DNA from 2 places in the Pseudomonas sp. JDS08PS003 genome. Region 1 is predicted to be linked to the other one. Evidence: predicted binding sites of a transcription regulator. Region 1 holds the regulator's gene; the other holds the start of a gene.
What was found. Region 1 encodes FliA, which starts transcription of late flagellar genes. Its sites were predicted from a motif close to CTAAAGTTTNNNNNNNNNNNGCCGNTAA; they were not measured.

Region 1 (3,405 bases):
TCGGTGATATCCCCGCCCTGGGCCTCAGGCTCGGCAACGGGTTCAGCCACCTCTTCCACAACAGGCGCTGGAGCCTCGGCACCGGCGGGTTCGGCCAGGCGCGCCAAGGCGGCCAGCAGTTCCGGTGTCGCGGCAGTAATTTCGGTGCGCTCACGGACCTGGCTGAACATGCCGTTCACCGCGTCCAGAGCCTCAAGCACCACGTCCATCAGTTCCGAGTCGACTCGCCGCTCACCCTTGCGCAGGATGTCGAAGACGTTCTCGGCGATGTGGCAGCACTCCACCAGCTCATTGAGCTGGAGGAAGCCGGCGCCCCCTTTAACAGTGTGAAAACCGCGAAAAATTGCATTGAGCAAGTCCGCATCATCTGGCCGGCTTTCCAGCTCGACCAGTTGTTCGGACAGTTGCTCTAGAATCTCGCCGGCCTCAACCAGGAAATCCTGAAGGATCTCTTCATCGGCGCCGAAGCTCATTAATGGGTGCTCCTAGAATCCAAGGCTGGAAAGCAAATCGTCTACATCGTCCTGACCGGACATAACGTCTTCCCGTTTATCGGCATGAATCTGCGGACCTTCACCCTTGGCGAGATGTTTTTGCGGATCTTTTTCAGCGAGGATCGATTCACGGTCATGTTCGATGCCGGCGAAACGATCGACCTGGCTGGCCATCAAGACGAGTTTGAGCAGATTGCTTTCGACTTCCGTGACCAACTGGGTCACACGCTTGATCACCTGACCGGTCAGGTCCTGGTAATCCTGCGCCAGCAGAATGTCGTTGAGGTGGCCCGATACGGTGCGGGTTTCCTGCTCGCTGCGCGTCAGGAAACTGTCGACCCGGCGTGCCAGTTCGCGAAACTCTTCAGCGCCGACCTCACGCCGCATAAAGCGCCCCCAGTCTGCGCTCAAGGCCTGGGCTTCAGTGCTCAGGCCGTTGACCAACGGGGTGCTGCTCTCTACCAGGTCCATGGTGCGGTTGGCTGCGGCTTCCGTGAGCCGGACCACATAGGACAGGCGCTCAGTGGCATCCGTGATCTGTGAAACTTCCTCGGCTTGCGGCATGTGCGGGTCAATCTGGAAATTGACGATTGCGCTATGCAGCTCGCGGGTGAGCTTGCCCACTTCCTGATACAGGCCGCGGTCACGGGTCTGATTGAGCTCATGGATCAATTGCACCGCTTCGCCGAACCTGCCCTTTTCAAGGCTTTCGACCAGTTCCAGCGCATGTTTTTTCAGGGTCGACTCAAAGTCGCCCAGTGAAGATTCGTTATGCTCCATAGCTCCCCCGTGGCGGAATGGCTACGCGTCTCAACCGATGCGTTCGAAGATTTTTTCGATCTTCTCTTTCAACGCCTGAGCCGTGAATGGTTTGACGACATAGCCGTTTACGCCGGCCTGGGCAGCTTCGATGATCTGCTCGCGCTTGGCTTCAGCAGTAACCATCAATACCGGCAGGTGCTTGAGTTTTTCATCGGCACGCACGTGGCGCAGCAGGTCGATACCGGTCATGCCCGGCATGTTCCAGTCTGTTACCAGAAAGTCGATGCTCCCGCTGTTGAGTACCGGAATGGCAGTGGTGCCATCGTCGGCCTCGACCGTGTTGGTGAAACCCAGATCACGCAACAGGTTTTTTATGATCCGCCGCATCGTTGAAAAGTCATCAACGATGAGGATTTTCATGTTCTTGTCCAATTCGACCTCCAAGCAGTCTTAAACGCATCCAGCACCTGAACGCGCCATTCAATCAATTCGGCATAACACACAACGACTGCATGGAGCACATACCGCAAGACCGGTGCAGCGCTTGCTTCACCGGTCCTGATCGCAGTGTCCCCACACTGCCTGTCAGCGCGCTCGCCACTCCCCCAAACGCCCCCGCAAGCGGGCTGCGCACTGGCTGTGTAACTGGCTGACCCGCGACTCGCTGACCCCCAGGACCTCACCGATTTCCTTGAGGTTCAGCTCTTCGTCGTAGTACAGCGCCAACACCAGTCGCTCGCGCTCCGGCAAATTGGCAATCGCATCCGCCAACGCAGCCTGGAAGCGTTCATCCTCCAGGTCCCGTGACGGCTCGAGATGAGCACTGGCGCCATCCTCATGCAGCCCTTCATGTTCGCCGTCCTGCAACAGGTCGTCGAAACTGAACAGGCGGCTGCCCAAGGTGTCGTTCAAAATCCCGTAATAATCGTCGAGACTCAATTGAAGTTCGGCCGCAACCTCGTGATCTTTAGCGTCACGACCGGTTTTAGCTTCAATTGCGCGAATGGCATCACTGACCATGCGCGTATTACGGTGCACCGAACGCGGTGCCCAATCGCCTTTGCGAACCTCGTCGAGCATCGCCCCACGGATACGGATACCCGCGTAGGTTTCGAAACTCGCTCCCTTGCTCGCGTCGTATTTGGTCGACACTTCGAGCAAACCGATCATCCCGGCCTGAATCAGGTCTTCCACCTGAACACTGGCCGGCAACCGCGCCAGCAGGTGATAGGCAATACGCTTGACCAGGGGCGCGTAGCGCTCGATCAGTTCGTATTGGCTGTCACGTGCCGACTTCTTGTAGAGGTTGTAGCCGCTGGCAGTCATAGCACCGGTCCCGCTGTTTGATGCACTAGCCGCTCGACAAAAAACTCCAGATGCCCGCGTGGGTTCGCTGGCAACGGCCAGGTATCGACTTTTTGCGCGATGGCCTTGAACGCCAATGCACACTTCGAACGAGGAAAGGCTTCATAGACCGCACGCTGCTTTTGCACGGCCTTGCGTACGCTTTCGTCGTAGGGAACTGCGCCGACGTATTGTAAGGCCACGTCCAGGAAGCGATCCGTGACCTTGGTCAATTTTGCAAACAGGTTGCGCCCTTCCTGAGGGCTCTGGGCCATGTTGGCCAAGACCCGGAAACGGTTCATGCCATAGTCGCGGTTGAGCAGTTTGATCAGCGCGTAGGCGTCGGTGATGGAGGTCGGTTCGTCACAGACCACCAGCAACACTTCCTGGGCCGCGCGGACGAAACTGACTACCGAGTCACCAATACCTGCAGCGGTGTCGATCACCAGTACATCGAGATTGTCGCCGATGTCGCTGAAGGCCTGGATCAGACCGGCGTGCTGGGCGGGGCTCAGGTGCACCATGCTTTGGGTACCCGAAGCGGCCGGAACGATGCGAATGCCGCCAGGCCCCTGGAGCAGCACGTCGCGCAGCTCACAGCGCCCTTCGATGACATCCGCCAGGGTGCGCTTGGGGGTCAGACCCAACAGGACATCGACGTTGGCCAGTCCCAGATCGGCGTCCAGCAGCAAGACTCGCCGGCCGAGCTCAGCCAGAGCCAGGGACAAGTTCACTGACACATTAGTCTTGCCGACGCCACCTTTGCCGCCGGTCACCGCAATCACCTGTACGGGATGCATGCTGC
Region 2 (3,405 bases), 3.5 Mb from region 1:
CGATCCACGGGTGGATGAGCAGGTGGTGCAGGATCAGATGCAGACCACGCCCGCTCCGGATGCTGTGCCTGCAGCGGAGCCTGAGACGCCGGAAGCGTCGGATGAGGCGTCGCCCGACGATTGTGCTCGGGATCATCTGAGTGGGGCTCGACCCTAGAAACGAAAAACGGGCAGTTGCCGCAAGGCACTGCCCGTTTTCATTGATGCGTGGGGTTCAGAGGTCGTCTTTGTCGAAGCGCCGCGCTTCACGCTGCAACTGATAGACGAAGCGCTCTACCTGACGCTGCACCAGGCCGCTCATGTTGTGAAAGCGCACGCCGGCGAAGGTGGTGTCGATACGCTCCTCGTGATGCAGGTAACGCAGTTCGACCGGGGCGGTCATGCTGCCGAAGGGCAGGGCGGCAATAAAGCGCTCGTACACCTGACCCAGTTGTAGGCGCGAAGAGATATCGCCGTCGAAGCGCAACTTGCAGCCGGTAGCGGAAATATCCAGCAGCTTGCCGGTCAGAGGGGACTTGAGTTTTTCGCCGCTGAGTTCGATGTCGACCAGTTGCGCCAGCTTGAGTGCAGCCCGGAAGGCGTTGCGGCGCTGGTGGTAAACCACTTCGTCCGGCAGCGTGGTCCGGTAGCAGCGCCCGCCATTGGACTCATCGAGGGTCGGCAGGCCGTTGCTTTCCCAGGCGATGCGCACGCCTTCATGAAAGCCTTCAACGCGAAATGGCTCGCCTGCCAGCATGAATCGCTCACCGTCGCGAGGGATCATTTCATCAAGGGCAATCATGTTGCTGTCGCGGTCCACTTCCACGAGGTAGCTCTGGAAGCGCTGACTGCGCTCATGGAAAGTGATGATCAGCGGGTCGTGGCTCTCTTGCAGCAGCCGCAGGTTGGAGGAAATTTCCAACGCAGTGGTGAACACCTTAGGTGGCTGCGGAGCATCTTCCGCGTTTGAGGCGTTGAACACGGTTCATCAATCTCCAGACAAAATACAACTACACGCAGGATCTGGCATTTTGCCAGTATGTTTCACGGCTTGGTAGCGCGCACTCATTTTTGGGGCTTAAGCCTGACTGAGTGGGCGGGGCTTCGCAAGCATAGAGGTAGAGCCGCGGGCGTCATAAAGTGCTGGGGGTTCACCGCCGTTGAGGATTTTCAACTGGTTGGCGGTGGTGGCCTGTTGAATCTGGATCGAGCGGCCATTGAGTTCGTTGGTGGCCTGGCAGTCGGCGAGCAACTGGGTCAGCAGATTGCCCTGCTCGAGCAGTTGGTCGCCCAGGCTGGAGTGACTGGCCAGTTGCTCGAGGCCTGCACGATTGCTCGGCAGGTTCAGGCTGGCAAGGATCTCTGTGCGCTTACGGCCATGCTGTTCCAGCAATATGACCAGGGCCTGCTTCTGCGCCAGGATATCCTCCAGCAACGGCATGTCGCGGCCGTGCAGGGCAATGGATTCGGCTCTGAGCAGCTCCAGCAGTTGTTGAGCTGGAGCAAGGTCGTCATTGATCAGTTGCAGTAAATTGGTGTCGTGCATGGCTGGCCTTGGGGATTAAGCGTCCAAAAGCCTGGCGCAAGCCTGTGGCTAGCGCTGGGCTTCGAAGTTGAGCAGTTTGCTGGCTATACGGTTGCTGTCGACCTTATAGCTGCCATCGGCAATGGCTTGCTTCAACTCGGCCACTCGGGCCTTGTCGACAGCAGGCTGATCGCGCAGCTTGTCGGTGATTTTCTGCAACTGTTGAGCCTCATTGCTGAGGTGTACCGATTCCCCGCTTTTGCTGGTCTCGGCTGCAGTCGTCAGCGGAGCGGATTTGCCGGCATCACCGGTTTCCTTGCTGGCGCTGGTACGCGTACTGCCTGTCAGTGAAGGGGAGCTGTTTAAACGGCTGAAGTCGATGACCATGATGAAGAAAACCTCTGGGTATTTGGACGCTTGCCATGTTTTCGGCCATACCCTGAAAAACTTTAGGCTCGATTGTCGACAAGCCAGCGCAGGTATCTGCGACCCTTTATCGGCCACAGTTTAGGGAACGAGCGAGTCGAGCGCCAGTTATCTACATTGCCACTTCCACCTGCCCCGGTGCGGTGATGCGTGCCTTGATCACTCGCTGCGAGTTTAGGTTCTTGACCCGGATCTGCTCGCTCATGCCGCCATTGGACAGTGCCTCCCCCGGCATCCGCACGTTCAGGGTGCCGCTACGTGCCGAAATCACCACCTGATCGCCCTTGCGCACCACTTCAGCCTGTTCCAGGTGCCCCAGGGTAATGAGCTGGTCGGCGACCATTGGTCGGACAAGTTTCTGACCAATGGCCTGGTCCACGGAGGTCAGGTAGCCCTGATTGTTCAGGCTGATATCTCTCTCACGCAACACCACGTCTTCCGGCTCGATGATCCCGGCGCGCTTGAGTGGGCGTGAAGTGGTGACCACTTCGCGAAACAGCTTGACCTGGGCTGGCACGAATACGGTCCAGGGGGAGGCGCCTTCGCAGCGTACCTTGACCGTGACCCGTCCCAGCGGCTGTGCTGGACTTTCCAGGCTCGCTGTCAATTCCTTGTCGCAGGCGGGCATGCGCATACGCGGATCCAATTGGTTGACTTGGATTTCGTAGCGTCCTTCCGTTTGACTGGTGGCCAGGTAGTCTTCTACCGTGAATTCAAGAAACCCTTGAGTGACGCCGATAAGTAGATCAGGCAGGGTGACCGAATCAGCAACGGCAGGGCCGCCAGGGTTTAGGATACACAGCGCCGACAACCCACAAAGCAATGCGCGGTAGGGGGATGTCAGGCGTCGGAAAAATGTCGTTTTGGCGTTCATAACAGTTAAAAAGCAAGCGCCGTGCCGTTTAGTGATGAGCGTGCGTCGGATCTTAAAGCTTTGGGGAGTCTGGGCATGGCTGGTGTAATGGATTCGGTAAACCAGCGCACGCAATTGGTTGGGCAGAATCGCCTGGAGTTGCTGCTGTTCCGTCTGGACGGCGAGCAACTCTACGGGATCAACGTATTCAAGGTTCGCGAGGTGCTGCAATGCCCCAAGCTGACCCTGATGCCCAAATCCAACCCTGTGGTGTGCGGTGTCGCGAATATTCGAGGGGCGACCATTCCGATCCTGGATCTGGCAATGGCCACAGGTTCGGGTGGGTTGCAGGATCAAAGCAATCCGTTCGTCATCATCACTGAGTACAACACCAAGACCCAGGGGTTTTTGGTGCGCTCGGTGGAGCGTATCGTCAATATGAACTGGGAAGAGATCCATCCGCCGCCCAAAGGGACTGGTCGCGATCACTACCTGACGGCGGTAACTCGGGTGGACAACCAGTTGGTCGAGATCATCGACGTTGAAAAGGTTTTGGCGGAAGTCGCCCCCACTTCCGAGTCGATCTCGGTGGGCGTGGTGGACGTCGAAACTCAGCACAAGG

Region 2: the regulator FliA is predicted to act here: its motif matches at 1,930-1,957, upstream of flgM (flagellar biosynthesis anti-sigma factor FlgM).

What each region holds. Positions count from the first base shown of each region.
Region 1 is NZ_CP120724.1:2,006,303-2,009,707, reverse strand. It holds gene P7C00_RS09135 (chemotaxis protein CheA) at 1-473, opposite strand, end outside; gene P7C00_RS09130 (protein phosphatase CheZ) at 486-1,274, opposite strand; gene P7C00_RS09125 (chemotaxis response regulator CheY) at 1,305-1,676, opposite strand; gene fliA (RNA polymerase sigma factor FliA) at 1,842-2,582, opposite strand; gene fleN (flagellar synthesis regulator FleN) at 2,579-3,405, opposite strand, start outside.
Region 2 is NZ_CP120724.1:5,462,716-5,466,120, reverse strand. It holds gene P7C00_RS24135 (MFS transporter) at 1-157, shown strand, start outside; gene P7C00_RS24130 (flagellar brake protein) at 215-961, opposite strand; gene P7C00_RS24125 (flagella synthesis protein FlgN) at 1,058-1,525, opposite strand; gene flgM (flagellar biosynthesis anti-sigma factor FlgM) at 1,574-1,891, opposite strand; gene flgA (flagellar basal body P-ring formation chaperone FlgA) at 2,043-2,804, opposite strand; gene P7C00_RS24110 (chemotaxis protein CheV) at 2,880-3,405, shown strand, end outside.